3 regions of the Lentzea sp. NPDC005914 genome follow, and region 3 is predicted to be linked to each of the others. Evidence: riboswitches for the same ligand, from Rfam matches in the RefSeq annotation. Region 3 holds a riboswitch; each other region holds the start of a gene.
What was found. Region 3 has a riboswitch for S-adenosylmethionine ahead of ABZ345_RS39450 (aminotransferase class V-fold PLP-dependent enzyme). Riboswitches for the same ligand answer to the same signal wherever they lie in the genome.

Region 1 (6,758 bases), on a different contig from region 3:
GCGCGGCCGCCACCGACGAGGGCGACCGGTTCACCGCCACCGACGTGGTCAACCACATGATCCTGTTGCTGCTGGCCGCGCGGGACACGTCGACCATCGCGCTGTCGACGATCGTCTACTACCTCGCCCAGAACCCTTCGTGGCAGGAACGGTGCCGTTCGGACAGTTCGGCGGTGGAACTGGTGCGCAAGGAGGCCCTGCGGCTCGCTCCACCGTTGCCGCACCTGGTCCGGCGTGTGGTGCGGCCGACCAGCGTGCTGGGACACCCGCTCGCCGTCGGCACGTACGTCCAGACCATCCCGCAGTTCAACCACCACATGCACGAGCTGTGGACGAACCCGCTGGCGTTCGACCCGTTGCGGTTCAGCGAGGAACGCGCCGAGGACAAGGTGCACCGGTACGCCTGGATTCCGTTCGGCGGTGGCGTGCACAAGTGCATCGGGATGCACTTCGCGGGCATGGTGGTCGACGCCGTGATGCAGCAGCTGCTGGAGCGCTTCGAGTGGTCCGTCGAGGCCGGCTACGAGGTGCCGTGGAACCGCCGCGGTCTGCCCTTTCCGGCGGATGGACTGCCGGTGCGGCTGACCAGTAGGCATAAGAGCCATGGAATCGCTTCCACGCATTGACTTCGTGGAGCTGCACGACCTCGACCGCACACCGGCCGTGTTGCGCACGCTCCACACCGAGTCCATCGCGCTCATCTACAAGCTGACGAACGCCGCACGGGAGTACTCGGTCCCGTTGGCGCTCGCCCTGCGTCTCGGCGCCGACCACCGGATCGTCGACCTCTGCGCCGGCTCGGGCGGACCGCTGCCGCTGATCCAGCGCAGGCTGCACGGCGAAGGCGTGCACACCCAGGTCACGCTGACCGATCTCGTGCCGAATGTCCGTGCGTTCCAACGGGTTCAGGCCGCGAACCGAAGCGCGCTGCCCGATTGTTGCTCGGTTGACTTCGAGCCGTCGTCCGTCGACGCCACGGACTGCCGGGTGGAGGGGACGCGGACGATCTACGGCGCCTTCCACCACTTCCCGCCGGCGCTTGCCCGGCGCATGCTGCAGAACGCCGTCGACACCCGGTCGCCGATGGTCGTGGTGGACACCAAACGGTCGTTCCTCTACGTGCTGCTGTTCCCGTTCTTGACGACGCTGGCCGTCCTGCTTTCCGCGCCGTTCCAACGCAATCCGCTGCCGCGCTACCTGCTGCGGCTGGTGCTGACCTACCTCGTGCCGGTGCTGCCGTTCATGATGTTCCTCGACAGCGTGGTGTCGTTCCTGCGCATGTACGGGCGCGCGGAACTGCGGCGGATGGTCGACGGCCTCGACAACACCGAGTCGTTCACCTGGAAGATCGGCGTCGTGCCCGGCTTCACGGGAGCCCAGTACCTGATCGGGATCCCGAGAGCCTGATCAGCGGCGGCCGTGCGCCGCGACGATCTTGAGCACCGCGCGCTCGAGCGCGTAGTCGGCATCAGCCGCCACGCCCTTCACGTCGGCGTTCAGCCCCGCGACGATCTGCATCGCGTCGGCGAGACCCGACTGGTCCCAGCCGCGGGCCTGCCCCTGCGCCTTCTTGATCTTCCACGGCGGCATGCCGAGCGGGCCGGCCAGGCTGAACGGGTCGGCCCGGCCCACCGCGGACACGCGCGCGACCGTGCGCACCGCGTCCGCCAGCGCGTCCGCGACCAGCACGTGCGGCACCCCGAGCTGCATGGCCCAGCGCAACGCCTCCATCGCGCCCGCCCGGTCACCGGTCACGGCCTTCTCGGCGACCGCGAACCCGGTCACCTCGGCCTTGCCCTGGTGGTAGCGGCGGATCTCGTCGACCGTCACCTTGCCATCGGTGTCCGACACCAGCTGCGACGACGCGGCGGCGAGCTCGCGCAGGTTCGTGCCCACGGCGTCGATGAGCGTGGCGACGGCCTCGGCGTCGATCTTGCCGCCCGCCCGCCGAATCTCGTTGCGCACGAACGCTTCTCGATCACCGGGCTTGGTGACCTTGGCGCACTCGGTGACCGCGGCACCGGCCTTCTTCAGCTGGCCGGGCAGGTCCTTGGCCGCCTTGCTGCGACCACCGCCCGTGTGCAGAACGACGAGCGTCACCCCGTCCGCGGGCGCCTTGACGTAGGAGAGCACCATGTCGGCGACCTCCTTGCCGATCTCCTGCGCGTTCTGCAGGACGATCACGCGCCCCTCGGCGAACAGCGACGGGCTCACCAGCTCAGCCAGCTCCGGAGGCGTGAGATCAGTCACCTGCACACGGGTCAGGTCGGCGGTCGGATCGACCTTTCGTGCGGCCTCGAGAGCCGCTCGAACAGCCCGTTCGACCAGCAGCTCCTCCTCGCCGACGACGAGGTGCAGTGACTCCGGTGCGCTCACGCTCCGCATCTTCCCACGTCCCGGATCGTGGACGTCTGTGGCTGAGCAACGGACTGGTGCCGTAGCTTGGTGACCACAACTGAACACCGCTCATCCAGAGGGGCAGAGGGAACGGCCCGACGAAGCCCCGGCAACCGGCGTCAGCGCGAGTGCACAACTGTGCACGATTGCGCGCAGACGATCACGGTGCCAATTCCGACCCGTTCGATTTCGCGGGAAAGATGAGGAGATACCTCGCGATGACTGCTGTCTCTGTGCCCACGAGCACCAAGTTCGACCTCGGCCCCGCCCGCGCACTGCTGTGCCGGGAATGTGGCAATGAAACCCCTCTCGCTCCTGAGTACGCCTGTCTGGAGTGTTTCGGGCCGCTGGAAGTGGCCTACGACTTCGGCAAGATCCGGCGCGAGGACATCGAGGCCGGCCCCAGGTCGATCTGGCGCTACCGCGGCCTTCTCCCCGTTCCGTCCACTGTGGAACAGCACCCGAACACCGACCCCGGCGGCACCCGCCTGGTCGAGGCCCACAACCTCGCCAAGGCACTGGGCGTCCGCAAGGTCTGGGTGAAGGACGACACCGGCAACCCCACCCACTCTTTCAAGGACCGCGTGGTCGGCGTAGCCCTGGCCGCCGCCCGCGAGCTGGGCTTCAAGGTGCTGGCCTGCCCGTCCACCGGCAACCTGGCGAACGCCGTGGCCGCGGCCGCCGCCCGTGCCGGCTGGCAGTCGGTCGTTCTAGTTCCCTCCAATCTCGAGCGCGCCAAGATCCTGATGAGCGCCGTCTACGAGGGCGCTCTGATCGCCGTCGACGGCAACTACGACGACGTGAACCGCCTGGCCCAGGAACTCGCCGCGGAGCACGAGGACTGGGCGTTCGTGAACGTCAACGTCCGCCCGTACTACGCGGAGGGCTCGAAGACCCTCGGCTACGAGGTCGCCGAACAGCTCGGCTGGCGCCTGCCCGACCAGATCGTCGTGCCCATCGCCTCCGGCTCGCAGCTCACCAAGGTCGACAAGGCCTTCCGCGAACTCGGCCAGCTCGACCTCGTCGAGGCCACCCCGTACCGCGTCTTCGGCGCCCAGGCCACCGGCTGCTCGCCCGTGTCCGCCGCGTACAAGGAAGGCCACGACGTCATCCGCCCGGTCCGCCCGGACACCATCGCCCGCTCGCTGGCGATCGGCGCCCCGGCCGACGGCCCGTACGTGCTCGACGCGGTCCGCCGCACCAACGGCGCCATCGAGGACGTGACCGACGAAGAGGTCGTCGAGGGCATCAAGCTCCTCGCCCGCACCGAGGGCATCTTCGCCGAGACCGCCGGCGGCGTGACCGTGGCGACGGCGAAGAAGCTCATCGAGTCGGGCCAGCTCGACCCGGACGCCGAGACCGTGCTGCTGATCACCGGCGACGGCCTGAAGACCCTCGACGCGCTCGGCGACACGATCGGCCCGCGCGCGACGGTGCCGCCGTCGGCCGAGGCTGTCATCAAGGCGCTGGCATAACCGGCACTGGGTTAAATCACCTCCTTCCGGTCCGGGGACGCTCCTGCGTCCCCGGACCGCTTGTTCGAAGCGGACGGAGGCCACGGCTCAGCAGGAAGCCAAGCTGCGATGAGGTGATCTACAGCGTCAAAGAAGCCTCCGTGGCCTCAGAGGGAAATCGCCTCCGTCCGCATCCAGCCCGTGCGCGGGAAGCGTCGCAAGCCCTCCATCACGTGCGGCCCGATCGGCTCCACGTTCGCCCGCCACGCCACGATCCGTTGCGGCCACGGGGCTTCCGCCTTCAGCACGTTGTAGTGGTAGTCGTGCCAGTCGTGCGGCGCGATCCGCAGACCGTCGTCGAACACGTGCTCCGAGACGAGCTCGTACGCCTCCTCCGGCTTGGCGGCCTTGGTGGGCGGCAGGACGTGCGTGGTCGTCGCCCGGTAGGTGAGGGCGCGGGTGCCGTCTTCGAGTGTTTCGCAGATGTAGTAACCGAAATCGGGTTTGAGCTCGTCGTGCGGCCATGGCATCGCCGAGTAGTTCGTCTGCCACATCGCCCACGCGAGTCCCGGTGCACCACCGGGAACCGGGTACCGCGCGTTGTACAGCCTGATCCAAGCCATCCTCTTCTCCTTCTCACTATTCGGTTTCCCGGCAACACGGCCAGGTCGCCGTCCTTGTCCGTGCGCAACACCAGCGCACCTCCCGCCCGCAACATGTCGAGCACATGCGGGCTGGGGTGGCCGTAGCGGTTGCCCGTGCCCACGCTCACCAGCGCGATCCGCGGCTGCGTGGCCTTGAGGAACGCGGGCAACGAGTACCGCGACCCGTGGTGCGGCACCTTGAGCACGTCGACCCTGAGGTCCCGCTCCCCCAGCAACGCCGATTGGCCTGCCAGTTCGACGTCCCCGGTGAGCAGCACGCGGCCTGCCCTGGTGTTCGCCTTGAGCACGAGCGAGTAGTCGTTGACCGTCGTGTTCGAGTCGTCCGCTGTCGGCGGCCGCCTCGGACCCAGCACCTCCAGTTCCAGTCCAGGCCAGGCGAACCGCTCGCCCACCTTGGGTTCCACGACCCGCACACCATGACCGCGGGCCTGCTTGCTGACCTCCTTCCACGCCCACTCGGGCTCCTTGAGCGGCCCCACCGCCACCGCGCCCACCGCACGCCCGGCGAGCACCGCAGGCAGGCCCTGCACGTGATCCGCGTGCAGATGGGTCAGCACGAGGAGCGGAATCCTCTTGACTCCCAACGACTTCAGGCAACGGTCGACAGCACCGGGGTCGGGCCCGGTGTCGACCACGACCGCCCTGTCGGCCTCGTCGGTCGCCAGAACCAGCGCGTCGCCCTGGCCCACGTCGCACGTGACGACCTTCCAGCCGTCCGGTGGCCAAGCCGGTGCCACGATCTTCATCGGCACCAGCACCACGAATCCGCCGACCAGCACCGCGACGACCAATGTCCGCGTCTTCTTCAGCCGCAGCAGCAACACCACCGCCACCGTGACCGCTGCGAGCGCGACCGCCCCGACCCAGCCCTTCGGCCAGCCGACCGATGCGCCGGGCACGGTTGCCGCCTGCCGTCCGACCTGGATCAGCCAGGTCACCGCCGGCCCCGCGACGTGCACGACCAGTTCGGCGCCCGGCCGGTACACCGGCCCGATGACGGCCGCCACCACGCCCAGGACCGTTGCCGGCGCGACCACCGGCCCGGTGACCAGGTTGGCGACGATGGACAAGAGGCTCACCTGGCCGGACAGTCCGGCGACGAGCGGAGCAGTCGCCAGGCTTGCCGCCGTGGGCACGACGATCGCCTCAGCCAGACCGTTCGGCACGCCCCGTTGCTTCAGCGACTTCGACCACTTCGGCGCGACCAGCACCAACGACGCCGTTGCCACCACGGAGAGCGCGAACCCCGGATCGCCGCCCAGTGCCGGATCAATGAGCACCAGGGCCAGCACCGCGGTCGCGAGGCTCGGAAGCGTGGACCGCCGCCGGCCCAGCACCAGCGCCAGCAGCGTGACGGCACCCATGGCCGCGGCCCTGAGCACGCTAGGCTCCGGACCGGCAAGGACCACGAACCCCACGAGCGCCGCCATCGCCGCCGCGGCAGCCGTGCGCGGGCCCGCTCTGAACCGCTTGGCCAGCAGGAAGACCGCGCCGCACACGATGGCGAGGTTCGCGCCGCTCACGGCCAGCAGATGGGCCAGCCCGGCGGAGCGGAACTCGTCGACGATGCGCGGCACCATCTGGTCGGTGTCGCCCACCACGAGTGCCGGCAGGAGGCCGGCTTCTTCGTCGTCGAGGACCGCGCTGGCGTCTCTCAGGCCGTCACGGAGGTCGTCGGCCCAGCGTTCCCAGAACGGTGGTGGCTGCGGGTCGATCGGCGGCCCGCGGACCCTCAGCAGCGCTGACGTCAGATCGCCACCTCGGGGTGGAGCCAGCGTGCCTTTGGCCGTGACCTTCTGGCCTGGCAACAGGTTTCGCCACTTGTCGGCCGGGGCCAGCAGAACCAGTCGGGCGCCGTTGGCGGTCGCGCTGATGACCACGTGGTCGACTCCGGCCTGGTGACCGCCGAAGCCCGCCGCTCTGATGCCTCTTGGTCTGGTGCTGAGTTCCACGGTCAGGGTGGTGGCGCGACCTTCGCCGGCGGCCAGGCGGAGCGGGTGGGTCTCGGCTTTGAAGACGGTGCTACCCACCCAGGCCGCGGCTACCGGGCCGGAGATCAGGAGCGCGATGGCGCAGGTTCTGGTCCACCAGGCCCAGCGCCAGGCCACCAAGCCCAGGACTCCCGCGGCCAGACCGGTGAGGACTGCCGCCTGCCAGCTCAGGAAGAGGCCGGCAATGGCGGTCGTCCACACCGCCGCTGCGGACGGGACGAGGCGGTAGTCGTGGGTTAGCGGGTGTCGGC
Region 2 (6,758 bases), on a different contig from region 3:
ACCCGGGCGAGGCCGGCGAGCAGGTCTCGACCTACCGCGTGACCGTGAAGAACGGCAAGGAGATCAGCCGCGAGAAGATCGGCGGCAAGGTCACCAAGGAGCCGAAGCCCAAGAAGGTCACCGTGGGCACCAAGCCCCTCCCCGACGGCGCCGTCTGGGACCGCCTCGCCGGCTGCGAGGCAGGCGGCCGCTGGGACATCAACACGGGCAACGGCTACTACGGCGGCCTCCAGTTCAACGCAGGCACCTGGGCCGCGAACGGCGGCACCGCCTACGCCGCCCTCCCGCACCAGGCCACCCGCGAACAGCAGATCGCCATCGCCACGAAGCTCCGCGACCGCGCAGGCGGCACCTACGGCGCCTGGCCGGGCTGCCGAGCAAAGCTGGGCCTGCCGTAAAACGGCACCCACTTCGGCTGTTTCTTGACCGAGGCCGCTCCCGATTCGCTGGGGGCGGCCTTCGTCGTGTCCGGGGCCGGGCCAGGCGGGCAAGCACCCGGCCCAGGCTGCGTGGGCGGGCTCGCTGGCGGGTGGGTGGCGCCAGCCGAGATCACGCACCCGCCCAGGGGTCGAGGGCGGCTTCGCTGGCGGGATCACGCACCTGCCATAGGCGCGGTAGACAGGCCCGCTGGCAGGTGGATGGCGTCAGCCGGGACCACCCACCCGCCAGACAGCCATGGCACGGGTGCGATGGCGAGGGCTGACCACGAGCCCGCCCGGAGAATGGGCTTTTGATCGCCAGCGATGCCGAAGGCGAGCAGCCCTGCCGCCAATGGCGATGCGAAGCGAGCCGTCCGAACCTCTGCCCTCTGAGCTGCGGTGATGACGTGCGCAGCCCGGCGATTGGGGCTTGACTTCGAGTGCGAGATGCTACCGTTGAGGGAACGGCCGGGCTCCTTATGCCCGGCCTTTTAAGGCCGATGAAGCATCTCGCTAGAGGCTCGAAGTCAAGCCCCAATCGCAATCGTCGCGAAGCGGCGATGACTTGACCCGGCCCGGTATTGCCCTCGCAAGCACGCTGGAACGCGACCGGCCCGCACTGCTGGCGACCCTCCGCTGGAACGTGACCAGCCCTCGCAAGGTGACCACCCGCTCCCGGCACCCGCTCCCGGCACCCGCTCCCGGCACCCGCTCCCGGCACCCGCTCCCGGCACCCGCTCCCGGCACCCGCTCCCGGCACCCGCCCGTCCGCTGCCGCCCACCCGGCTGTCGCTCGCCCCTGCCACCCGCTCTCAGGCACCCGCCCCAGCCCACTCGCCCTATGGCTCCTGCCCCCGGCTCCCGCCCGCCCCCGGTACCCGCTGCCGCCCGCTCGCTGCCCGCCCGCTCGCTCGCTGCAGCCCGTCCGCTCGCTGCCCGTCCGCTCGCTGCCCGTCCGCTCGCTGCCCGTCCGCCCGCTTGTCGCCGGCCCGTCCGCCGCTACCCGCCCCCTGCCATTCGGCCTCCAGCACCCACCCCCTCGGCACTCCCTCCAGCCCCCACCCCGACACCCGCCCTCCATCCCCCCAACCCACCTGCGAGAATGCTCAAGTGAGCCTGCTGGGACCCGCCGAAGTGAGACGTCTGGCCGAAGAGCTGGGCATCCGACCCACCAAGAAGCTGGGCCAGAACTTCGTGCACGACCCCAACACGGTCCGCAAGATCGTCGCCGCAGCCGGCCTCACGCAAGACGACATCGTCCTGGAGGTCGGCCCGGGCCTGGGTTCCCTGACCCTCGCCCTGCTCCCCAGCGCCAAGCAGGTCGTGGCGGTGGAGATCGACCCCCCGCTCGCACACCGCCTCCCGCAGACCGCGAGCGAGATGGACCCCGAGAACGCGGCCAAGCTGCACGTCGTCCTCAAGGACGCCATGAAGGTCACTCGAGACGACCTCGTGGTCCAGCCCACCGCGATCGTGGCCAACCTGCCCTACAACGTCGCCGTGCCGGTGGTCCTGCACCTCCTGCACGAGCTCCCGAGCCTCCAAAAGGGCCTGGTGATGGTGCAGGCCGAGGTCGCCGACCGGATGGCCGCCGACCCCGGCAGCAAGATCTACGGCGTCCCCAGCGTGAAGATCGCCTGGTACGGGAAGGCGAAGAAGGCCGGGCCGGTCGGCAGGAACGTCTTCTGGCCCGCGCCCAACGTGGACTCGGGCCTGGTTTCCTTTCGCCGTCACGAAAGTCCGCTGTCCACAGTGGACCGCAAGAGGCTCTTCGGGATCGTCGACGCGGCCTTCGCGCAACGCCGCAAGACGCTCCGCGCGGCCCTCAAGGGGTGGGCGGGCGCGCACGACGTCAACATCGACGAGCTGCTCGAAGAGGCCGGCGTCGACCCTCAGGCCAGGGGTGAGCAGCTCAGCGTGATCGACTTCATCCGGATCGCGGAGGTCTAGGCCGGAGATCCATCGGCCAACAGTGTGATCTGTCGAACGAATCGGATTCTGGCTTGCGCAACCGAACGTGCGTCCGGTTGACTGCTACTTGCCATCCGGAGCGACTGAGAGACCTGGCTCTACGACGTCGCAGCAACCACCCGCTGGATGCGGGCAGGTGCTAACGCCAGGACCGATGGAGGATCACATGGGTACCACGCGAATGCTGACGCGCCGGCGAGTCGTCGACCAGTGCCGCCGCACGTCCTCTGCATGTCGTCGCCACCTCGTCTAAGGCGCCTTCTCAAAGTCCTTTGACGCGCACTCAGCCTAAGAGTGGCGCACACCTGAGCAGCAGAACTCCGACCGCGCACCGCCCACGAGGCGTGTGTGCCGTCGCGCGCAGCCGTGGAGCAGACGTGATCACAGTCGAAAACCTCACCAAGTCCTTCCAGGGTGTCAACGCCCTCAACGGCGTGACCCTCGACGTCGGGGCGGGCACCGTGCTCGGCGTGGTCGGCCCGAGCGGGGCCGGCAAGTCGACGCTCGCGCGCTGCGTTGCGCTGCTCGAGCGTCCCGACTCCGGCGCCATTCGCGTCGACGGCACGGACATCACCGCGCTGGACGGGTCGGCCCTGAGGGCCGCCCGCAGGCAGATCGGCGTTGTGCCGCAAGGGGATTCCCTCCTCAGGCAGCGCACCGCCGCCGGCAACATCGCCCTGCCGCTCGAGAGTGCGGGCATCCCCGGACCGCAGCGCCGCAGCCGTGTTGGCGAGCTGCTGGACCTCGTCGGCCTGACCGACAAGGCCGCCTCCTACCCCGACCAGCTGTCCGGCGGGCAGCGTCAGCGCATCGCGGTGGCGCGCGCACTCGCCGCGAACCCGTCAGTTCTGCTCGCCGACGAGCCCACGTCAGCGCTCGACCCGGAGACCACCGGATCCGTGCTGACCGTGCTCGACCGTGCGCGCGCTGAGCTGGGTGTGACCGTGCTCATCGTCACGCACGACATGGGCGTGGTCCGGAAGATCTGCGATGACGTCGCCGTGCTGGAGCAGGGTCGCGTCGTCGAGCATGGCAAGGTCCTCGACCTGGTCGGCGACGCCGGCAGCCGTACGAGCAGTGCGCTGCTGCCCGCCGTCGACCTGAACCCGATCAACGAGAGCGCCTACGACCGCGTCGCGGACGTCGTGCTCGTCGGGTTCGCCGCGGTCGGTGCCCTGCTGCCCGAGGTGTCGCACCGGTTCGGCGTCGAGCTGAACATCGTCGGCGGTGGCCTCACGCGTCTGGGCGAGACTCCGGTCGCGCGGTTCCGCCTCGGCCTGAACGGCGAGCGGTCCGACTCCGCGCTGGAGTGGATCAGCGAGGCCGGCGGTGCGGTGCAGAGGTCCCTGAAGGGGCCGCAGGGAGTAGCTGCGTGAGGTCTGCAACACCCTGGCCCGACGTGCTGAGCTACCTCGTCGAGGCCACCGGGGAGACGCTGTACATGGTCGGCGTCTCCACCGTGATCGCCACAGCTTTCGGAATTCCCGTCGGAGTTTGGCTGCAGCTCACCGCCAAGGGCGGGCTGCGGCCGAACCAGGCGCTGCACCGCGTTCTCGGCTTCATCACCGACCTGGGCCGCTCGATGCCGTTCATCGTGCTGCTCGTCGCGCTCACGTCGGTCACCCACCTCATCGTCGGCGGATCCATCGGTAGTACGGCGGTCATCGTGCCGTTGGCCGTGGGTGCGATCCCGTTCGTCGGACGGCTCGTGCAGAACATCCTGTCCGAGGTGCACGTGACCGTGGTCGAGGCCGCGGTGACGACCGGTGCCTCGACCATCAGGATCGTGCGCAGCGTGCTGATCCGCGAGTCGCTGCCCGCGCTGATCAACGCCATCGGCGTCACCGTGATCGCCCTGATCGGCTACTCCGCCATGGCGGGCGTGATCGGCGGCGGTGGCCTCGGCGACCTGGCGATCCGCGAGGGCTACCAGCGCTTCAACGACCGGATCCTGTGGAGCACCGTGGCGTGGCTCGCCGTGCTCACGACACTGATCCAGCTCGGCTTCACCCGTGCCGCCCGCGCGTCCGACCGGCGCAGGCACGCCTCCGTCTGAACCACTCGTAATTTCTCAAAAGGAACGTAATGCGTATTCGTGCTGCCCTGATCGCGGCTGCCCTGACTGTTTTGTCCGCTTGCTCGTCCGGTGGCGCGTCCTCTTCGGACACGTTGAAGGTCGGCGTCTCGCCCGTCCCGCACGCGCAGATCCTCAAGTACGTGGCGGAGAACCTCGCCGCGCAGAAGGGCCTGAAGGTCGAGGTCGTCGAGTTCACCGACTACGTGCAGCCCAACACCGCGCTGGTCGACGGCTCGCTCGACGCCAACTACTTCCAGACCGTCCCGTACCTGGCGACCTTCACGAAGGAGAGCGGCGCCAAGGTCGAGTGGATCGCCCCTGTTCACGTCGAGCCGCTGGGCCTCTACTCCAAGAAGGCCAAGAAGGTCGGCGAGCTGCCGCAGAACGCCAAGATCGCCGTCGCGAACGACGCCACGAACGAGGCGCGCGGCCTGAAGCTGCTCGAGGCCAACGGCCTGATCAAGCTCAAGGCCGTGGACCAGCCGACCGTGCGCGACATCGCGGAGAACCCCAAGAACCTGCAGTTCGTGCCGCTGGAAGCCGCTCAGCTGCCCCGTTCACTGGAGGACACCGACGCGTCGGTGATCAACGGCAACTACGCCATCGACGCGGGCCTCAAGCCGGCCACGGACGCGCTCGCGCTGGAGAAGGCCGAGGGCAACCCGAACGCGAACGGCCTGGTGACGAGGACCGAGCTCAAGGACGACAAGCGGATCCGCGACCTGGCGGAGCTGCTCGGGTCGCAGCAGGTCAAGGACTACATCAAGCAGACCTACAACGGCTCCGTGATCCCGGTTTGAGATCTGGGGTGACCGGGGGAGGAGTCCACGACTCCAGAACGCCCGTAGGCTGACATGGTGCTCGCAGTCGTTCCACCCCCGGTCACGGTCCGCGTCCCGGCCAAGGTCAACCTGCACCTGGCCGTCGGTGACGTGCGTCCGGACGGCTACCACGACCTGGTGACCATCTTCCAGGCGCTCTCGCTGGTCGACGAGGTCACCGTCGCCGTGGCGGACGAACCCGGCGTCGAGTGCCACGGCGAAGGCGCCGACCAGGTGCCCACGGGTGCCTCGAACCTCGCGTGGCGCGCCGTTCGCCTGCTGGCCACGCACGTCGGCAAGGACCCGGACGACCCGAAGGTCCGCGTCGTCATCCGCAAGGCCATCCCCGTCGCGGGCGGCATGGCGGGCGGCAGCGCGGACGCGGCGGCGACGCTCGTGGGCCTGTCGTCGTTGTGGCGCTTGGAGATCAGTCGCGACGAGCTGGCCGAACTCGCCGGGAAGCTCGGCGCGGACGTCCCCTTCGCCCTGTACGGCGGCACCGCGCTCGGCACCGGCCGCGGCGAGCGGATCGTGCCGGTGCTCGCGCGCCACCAGTTCCACTGGGTGCTCGCGTTCGACCGTCGTGGACTGTCCACCCCGGACGTGTTCGACGAGCTGGATCGCCTGCGGGTAGAGGGTGACCCGCCGCGCGTCGGCGAGGTCGAGGCGGTCCTGGAGGGACTGTCCTCAGGAGACCCGCGCCAGCTCGCCCTGCTGCTGGGCAACGACCTGCAGGCCGCCGCCGTCTCGCTGCGGCCGAACCTGCGCCGCACGTTGCGCGCGGGCGTCGACGCGGGTGCGCTGGCCGGCATCGTGTCCGGTTCCGGCCCCACGACGGCGTTCCTGTGCGAGGACGCCGACACGGCGGTGCGCGTGGCCGCCGAACTGGCCGGCGCCGGGGTGTGCCGGACGGTCCGGGTGGCGCACGGGCCGGTGCACGGCGCTCGCGTGATCACCACCGAGGAGCCGAAGCCGACGCCGCCCGAGGTGCACGCCTAGATCCACGCGTGTCCCGGTGCGAAGACCCCACCACGGCCGCAGCGACGACGCGTTGCGGGTCCTCTCCCTGTTCAAGGCTGGTGAGCAGGGGCTTTGGCCTCGGTAGGTAGCCTTCACCGGGGCATTTCTTCTGAAGTCGTGAGGTTTTGATGGCCAACCTGGTCAACCTGGAGTCCGTGTCGAAGTCGTTCGGCGTCCGGCCGCTGCTCGACGGCGTGTCGCTCGGCGTCAACGAGGGCGACCGGATCGGTGTCGTCGGCCTGAACGGCGGCGGCAAGACGACGCTGCTCGAGGTGCTGGCCGGGGTGGAACCGTCCGACGACGGCCGGGTCTCGCGGTCGCGCGACCTGCGGATGGCGGTCGTGACGCAGCGGACCGAACTGCCCGACGGTTCGACCGTGCGCAACGCGGTGATCGACCCGCTCGGGTTCGACGCCGAGCACGAGTGGGCGTCGGACGCCCGCGTGCGGT
Region 3 (6,758 bases):
CCAGCATCGCGCCGGCCACCAGCCGGTCCGACTTGCCGACGACCCGCCCGTCGATCAGCACGTCGTCGGCGTCGGCGATCGACGCCACAACAGTCCGCGACAACCCGAGCAGCTTCGCGAGGCCCGCGTCGACACGCATGCCCTCGAGCCCATCGGGAATCGGCAGCGTTCGATATCCGCTCACGCGTCGACCTTCTTCTCTTCTTTGTGGACCGTCCCGTCGTAGTCGTGCTGCATGAGCGCCAGCACCACGATCGTCGCGCCACCGCAGACGATCGCCATGTCGGCGACGTTGAACACCGGCCACACACGGCCGAACGGGTCGAAAAGCGACAGGAAGTCCACCACGTGGCCGCGCATCGGCCCCGGCTCCCGGAACAGGCGGTCGGCGAGATTGCCGACGGCACCGCCCAGAACGAGCCCCAGGCCGATAGCCCAGGGCTGGGAGCGCAGGTTGCGCGAGATCCAGAGGATGAACCCGGCGACGCCCAGCGCGATGAGCGCGAGGATCCACGTCATCCCCTCGGCCATGCCGAACGCGGCACCGGGGTTGCGGACGAACGTCAGGTAGAGCACGCCCCCGAACAGCTTGATCGGGTCGGCACCCTCGAGGAACGCCACGGACAGGACTTTGGTGAGGACGTCCAGGGCCAGCACCCCGGCGGCCAGGACGGCGAGGATCTTGGTCCGCGGCTCCGGCAGCGACCCGGTGATCGAGAATTCCGGCTCGATGACGTCGTCCTCGGACACGACGCGCTCGGCGGGCTTCTCGTCGTCGGTCGCCGCGTCCGTCGCCGCGTCCGTCGCCGTGTCCGTTTTTGGGGCCGGCTTCTCCTCGACCACGACCACGGCGACAGCCTCGGTGGCGGTGTCGGTGCCGGCCTCAGAACCGGTGTCGTCGTCATCGTCATCGGCCAGGTCGAGCCCGACGAACTCGTTCGACTTCCGTCCCTCGACCGGCTTCGGCTCGCTGACCTGCTCTTCCGCAGGCTTCTCAGCGGCCTTCTCGGCGGCCTTGGACTCGTCACTCACCAGGTCATTGTCCACTACCGGGACTACGCGAGGAACGGCGGCAGGGTTCGGCAGTCGTCCTCTGGCACCCAGCGGCCGTCGCGCTGCGTGTAGGTCCACTTCGGACCCTCGGTGACGAGAGTGCGCAGCGCCGCCACCAAACGGTCCACGTGCTCGGCCGTCGTACCCAGGCCGATCGACGCGCGGACCGCGCGGTCCTCGTGCGATCCGGCCTGCTTGACGAGCCGTCCGACGATCACGTGCGCGCAGAACGCCCCGTCACGGACGCCGATGCCGTACTCGGCGGACAGCGCCGCCGCGAGGAAGCCCGCGTCGAAGCCGGAGATCGTGAAGCTCACGACGCCCACCTTGTCGGCGTCGGTCAGGATCGACAGCTCGCGGAAGCCGGGGATCGTGCGCAGACCGTCGTACAGGCGCGTGAGCAGCTCCTGCTCGTGCGCGACCGTCTGCTCCCAGTGCCGCGACAGGATCTCGCAGGCCGCCGCCAGTGCGTGCACGCCGACGACGTTCGGGCTGCCGGCCTCGTGCCGCTCGGGCACCGCGGACCAGGCCACGCCCAGCCGGTCGCCGTGGTCGGTCACCTTGGCCGTCGCACCGCCGCCCACCAGGTACGGCTGGGCCTGCTGCAGCCAGTCCGCGCGGCCCACGAGCACACCGGCACCGAACGGCGCGTAGATCTTGTGGCCGGAGAACGCGATGTAGTCGACGCCCAGCTCACGGGCGTCGATCGGGCGGTGCGGGGCGAGCTGCGCGGCGTCGAGGGCGATGCGCGCGCCGTGCCGGCGGGCGACCTTCGCGAGCTCCTCGACCGGCCACAGCTCCCCCGTGACGTTGGACGCCCCGGTGACGATCACGAGCCGTGGGCCGACCGGGGCGGCGGCCAACGCCCGGTCCAGTGCGACCACTGCGGCACCGGACGAAGACGGGGCGGGAATGCGCTGAACGTTGGGCCCGCGCCACGGCAGCAGAGCCGCGTGGTGCTCGCTGTCGAACAGAACGACGGCGGTGTTCTTGGGAACGCTGCGCGCCAACAGGTTAAGCGAATCGGTGGTGTTGCGGGTGAAGACGACAGCGTCGGAGGAACGCGCGCCCACGAACTTGCGGATGCGGTCACGCGCCTGCTCGTAGACGCGGGTCGAGACCTGGGAGGCGAACCCGGCGCCGCGGTGCACGCTGGCGTACCAGGGCAGCAGCTCGTCGACGGCGTCGCGCACCTCCTGCAGACACGGCGCCGAAGCCGCGTGGTCGAGGTTCGCATACGTCACGCGCTCTCCGGTGACGAGCGGAACTCGCAGGTCAGAGCCGACGACAGCAGGAACCGTGGTGACCGTGCCAGGGGTGATCGCGAGCGTCATCGAGCTGCCTCCGAGGCCAGGGGCCCCGTTGTGCGAAGGCCCGCGCTTGACCGGCGCCCCACGCGCCGGACCAGGTCCTCACCAAGGGCACCCCACCGCGGTTGGAGGGTTGCCGGCCAGCAAGCTTGGGCTTGACGCTGGCTCTCATGACCTGCCGATGACGTTAGCGGAGCCCCCAGCGGTGAGTCGACCACCGATCACATGCTGAGAAGCCTCGGAAACCGAGCTAGTCTCCGGTCTCGCCCTTCCACCGTGCGTAGCGACCCGCCCTGTCGACCGCACGTACGCGCCGCTCAGCGGCATCGCGCGCCTCTTCGGTGGTGACGATGAGCAACTGGTCGTCGGTCTGCAGCCGGGTCGTCGGCTGTGGCGTGAAACTCTTTCCCGACCGCACCACGAGGCTCACCGTGGCGCCGCTCGGCAGCCGCAGCTCGGTCATGTAGACGCCGTGCAGCTTCGACCCGCGCTGGATGTGCACCTGCAGCAGCTCGGCGCCCAGCTCGTCCAGCGGCGACGAGTCGACCTGCACCTCCTGCGCCTCCCCCGCACGCACCAGCCCGAGTCGTCGTGCGAGGAACGGCAGCGTCGTGCCCTGCACCACCGTCAGCACGATGACCAGCACGAACACCGCGTCGACCAGCTCGCGCGCACCCTCGACGCCCTGGATCAACGGGATCAGCGCGAACACGATCGGCACCGCGCCGCGCAGCCCCGACCAGGACAGGAACGCCTGTTCCCGCCACGGCACCTTGAACGGCAGCGAGGCGAGCACGACGGACAGCGGCCGGGCAACGAACGTCAGCACCACGCCCGCGATCAGCGCGGGCACCAGCGCGTCCAGCAACCGCCCCGGCGAGGCGTAGAGGCCGAGCAGGACGAACAGCCCGATCTGGGCGAGCCACCCCAGCCCCTCGGCGAACGAGAGCGTGTCGGCGCGGTGCGGCAGGCGGGCGTTGCCCAGTGCGAGCGCGGCGACGTAGGTGGCGAGGAACCCGGACGCGTGCGCCAGATCGCCCGCGGTGTAGGCGATCACGCACACCGCCACGGTGGCGAGCGGGTAGAGACCGGTGGACGGCAACGCCGCGCGTCTCAACGCCGCCGCACCGAACACGCCGAGCAATGCGCCGATGAGCGCGCCCGCGCCCAGTTCGTAGAGCACGAGCAGCGGTGCGGTCCACGAGATCTTGTCCGAGGAGGCCAGCAGCACGACGGCGATGTAGACCGGCGCGTCGTTGAGCCCGGATTCGAGCTCGAGCGCGCCCGTGAGGCGCGCCCCCACGCCTAATGACCGCAGAACGCTGAACACGGCGGCCGCGTCCGTGGACGACAGCACCGCGCCCCAGAGCAGCGCCATCCGCCAGTCGAGGCCGAGCAGGAAGTGCAACGCCGTGCCGGTGACCGCGACACTCACCACAACGGCCACTGTGGACAGTGCCACGCCCAACCACAGCGAGGTTTTCACGGCTTGCCAACGGGTCGTGAGCCCGCCCTCGGTCAGGATCAGCACGAGTGCCGCGATGCCGAGCGACTGCGTCAGGTCCGCGTCGTCGAACTTGATGCCGAACACCGACTCGCCCAGGACCACGCCGATGCCCAGGTACAGCAGCAACGAGGGCAGGCCGAGCCGAGTCGACACCCGCACCGCGATCACGGAGATCAGCAGAACGGCTGCGCCGATGCCCAGCACGACCGTGATGTCACCCACCTGGACCATTCTGGTTGATCACCACCGAATTGGACGAATCAGACGCGTTAACAACACCAGCCGTTCGCACCTACTGAGCGCATGCGCGCTGGAGCATGTTGATCAGTGGCTCAATCCCCACCCTGCACGGAGTTGAACCATGAGGATCCTGATCGCGCTGGCGGCCGCCTTGATGGTGACCGGAACCACAGCAGCGCAAGCGGCGGCTCCGGCCGTCGCGGCGGCACCGAACATCAACGTCGCGAACGTCCAGGCGCACCTCGCCCAGTTCCAGTCGATCGCGAACTCGAACGGCGGCAACCGCGCCCACGGTCGTCCTGGCTTCAAAGCCTCGATCGACTGGGTGAAGGGCAAGCTGGACGCGGCGGGCTTCACCACGCGCGTGCAGTCGTTCACCTACGGCGGCGCCACCGGCTACAACGTGATCGCCGACTACCCCGGCGGCGACGCGAACAACGTCGTCATGCTCGGAGCCCACCTGGACAGCGTCACCAGGGGCCCCGGCATCAACGACAACGGCAGCGGCTCCGCTTCGATCCTGGAGGTCGCCCTCCAGATGAAGGCCACCGGCTTCAAGCCCACCAAGCACGTGCGGTTCGGCTGGTGGGGCGCGGAGGAGCTCGGCCTGATCGGCTCGAAGGCCTACGTCAGGTCCCTGCCCGCCGCCGACAAGACGAAGATCAAGTCATACCTGAACTTCGACATGACCGGCTCACCCAACCCCGGTTACTTCGTCTACAACGGCCGGGAACAGGGGATTCCGCCCGGCTCGGTGGCACTCCAGCAGCGACTGGAGGCGGCCTTCACGTCGTTCGGCATCAAGAGCGACCTGACGAACGTCGACGGCCGGTCCGACCACGCGGCGTTCGCGGCCGCCGGGATCCCGACCAGCGGCACCTACGCCGGCGGCGACGAGCCCAAGTCCGCGGCACAGGCGGCGAAATGGGGTGGCACGGCCGGCCAGTTCGACCGCTGCTACCACCAGTCCTGCGACACCACGGCGAACATCAACGCCACGGTGCTCGACAAGCACGCGGACGTGATCGCCTCCACGGTGTGGGGGCTGGCTGCCTGATCATCGCCTGGTGAGCACCTGCACGGCCTCGTCGAGCACCGGTTCGACGAGGCCGGGCAGGGTCACGTACATCTGCGCCTGACCCAGGTAGAGGCTGAACGCGATCAACGCGCGCTTCTTCGCGTGCTCGTGGTCGAACCCGAGCTGCTCGAACAGCTTCGTCAGGTACCCCAGCCGCCGCTCGGTGACGCGCTTGAGGACCGGCGCGATCACCTCGTTCTCGGCGTTGGCCTGCAACGCCATCTCCACCGAGCCGTTGCGCTGCCGGCCCAGCACCGTCGCGAACAACGTCCTGAGCTTGTCCTGCGGGGTCTTCTCCGACTCCACCAGCTCGATGACCCGCTCGGTGTGCTCCCGTTCCCACCGCTCGACCGTCGCCTTCAGCAGCGCGTCGCGGTTCGGGAAGTGGTGGTAGACGCTCCCCTTCGTCGCCCCGGCCCTGGCCGCGAGCGGCTCGACGGCGACGGCCTGCAGCCCTCCCTCCGCCAACGCTCTCAGCGCTATCTCAGTCCAGTCTTCACGGGTGCGGCGCATTTCCGTACGCTAGCGTATGCTTCGCCAACATACGGTGCCGTATGGAAGGAGCGTGTCATGGTCCGCAACGTGCACGAGCGGGAGTTACCGGTCCCAGCAGGACCGTTCGTCGATCGCATCCAGGAGCTGTGGCCGGTGCAGGGATGGCCGGCGATGAAGTTCGACCGGCCGCTGGGAGCCGGAGCGGACGGCGGGCACGGCCCGATCCGCTACCGGTGCGTGGCTTTCACACCGGGTTCGTCGATCACCTTCGAGTTCACCAACGTCTCAGGAACTCACACGTTGTCCGCGGACGGCAATGTCCTGCGCCACGAGCTCGCCGCCTCGTTCGACCTGGCGGGCCGGCTCCGCTGGGCACTCGTGACGCGATGGCTGCACGACGCCCTGCTGGAAGACTTCCTCGACAACTGCGAACGCGCGGCAGGCGGCTCACCCACACCAGCCCGCTGGTCCCCGTGGGTCCGCTTGCTGCGGCGGACGTTCAGCGCGATCAGCCCTCAGCCGTCCCGCACCTGATCACACCTTGCGCACCAGCAACTGGGCCTGCTGGAACCGCTCACCTTCGTTCGGCTCACGCAACAACCGCGCCCGCTCCTCGAACCCGGCCTGACACAACAACTCCGCAAGGCCGTCTGCCGACCACCGGTAAGCGAGCGTCACCTTGTGGTCGAACTCCCGCGGCCGCGGATCGTCACCGGCGAAGAACCCGAGCATCAGATGCCCGCCCGGTTTCAGCACCCGCGCGAACTCCGCGAACACCGCGGGCACGTGCGGCGGCGGCGTGTGGATCACCGAGTAGAACGCGAGGATGCCGCCGAGGGTCTCGTCCTCGACCTCCAGCTCGGTCATCGTTCCCTCGGTGAAGCGGAGGTCCGGACGTGCTTGGCGCGCAAGGGCGATCATCTCGGACGACAGGTCGACGCCGAACACGTCCAGCCCGAGGTCGTGCAGGTGCGCGGTCAGGTGGCCGGGCCCGCAGCCGAGATCGGCGACAGGCCCGGCATCCCGCACGAGCTCGGCGAACGCCTGAAGCAGGGCACGTTCCAGCGGCAGCCTC

Region 1: linked by a shared signal. The riboswitch ahead of thrC (threonine synthase) and the one ahead of ABZ345_RS39450 (aminotransferase class V-fold PLP-dependent enzyme) in region 3 are both predicted to bind S-adenosylmethionine.
Region 2: linked by a shared signal. The riboswitch ahead of ABZ345_RS19275 (methionine ABC transporter ATP-binding protein) and the one ahead of ABZ345_RS39450 (aminotransferase class V-fold PLP-dependent enzyme) in region 3 are both predicted to bind S-adenosylmethionine.

What each region holds. Positions count from the first base shown of each region.
Region 1 is NZ_JBEXVQ010000035.1:9,001-15,758, forward strand. Features, by position in the region: gene ABZ345_RS36685 (cytochrome P450) at 1-626, shown strand, start outside; gene ABZ345_RS36690 (class I SAM-dependent methyltransferase) at 604-1,407, shown strand; gene holA (DNA polymerase III subunit delta) at 1,408-2,376, opposite strand; SAM riboswitch class I at 2,464-2,604, shown strand; gene thrC (threonine synthase) at 2,616-3,872, shown strand; gene ABZ345_RS36705 (hypothetical protein) at 4,019-4,216, opposite strand; gene ABZ345_RS36710 (ComEC/Rec2 family competence protein) at 4,153-6,758, opposite strand, start outside.
Region 2 is NZ_JBEXVQ010000012.1:150,813-157,570, reverse strand. Features, by position in the region: gene ABZ345_RS19285 (transglycosylase family protein) at 1-398, shown strand, start outside; gene rsmA (16S rRNA (adenine(1518)-N(6)/adenine(1519)-N(6))-dimethyltransferase RsmA) at 1,536-2,369, shown strand; SAM riboswitch class I at 2,458-2,551, shown strand; gene ABZ345_RS19275 (methionine ABC transporter ATP-binding protein) at 2,768-3,766, shown strand; gene ABZ345_RS19270 (methionine ABC transporter permease) at 3,763-4,446, shown strand; gene ABZ345_RS19265 (MetQ/NlpA family ABC transporter substrate-binding protein) at 4,476-5,267, shown strand; gene ABZ345_RS19260 (4-(cytidine 5'-diphospho)-2-C-methyl-D-erythritol kinase) at 5,325-6,287, shown strand; gene ABZ345_RS19255 (ABC-F family ATP-binding cassette domain-containing protein) at 6,437-6,758, shown strand, end outside.
Region 3 is NZ_JBEXVQ010000041.1:43,370-50,127, reverse strand. Features, by position in the region: gene ABZ345_RS39460 (RluA family pseudouridine synthase) at 1-139, opposite strand, end outside; gene lspA (signal peptidase II) at 181-1,032, opposite strand; gene ABZ345_RS39450 (aminotransferase class V-fold PLP-dependent enzyme) at 1,056-2,387, opposite strand; SAM riboswitch class IV at 2,425-2,539, opposite strand; gene ABZ345_RS39445 (potassium/proton antiporter) at 2,614-4,092, opposite strand; gene ABZ345_RS39440 (M28 family metallopeptidase) at 4,232-5,167, shown strand; gene ABZ345_RS39435 (TetR/AcrR family transcriptional regulator) at 5,168-5,701, opposite strand; gene ABZ345_RS39430 (SRPBCC family protein) at 5,759-6,217, shown strand; gene ABZ345_RS39425 (class I SAM-dependent methyltransferase) at 6,218-6,758, opposite strand, start outside.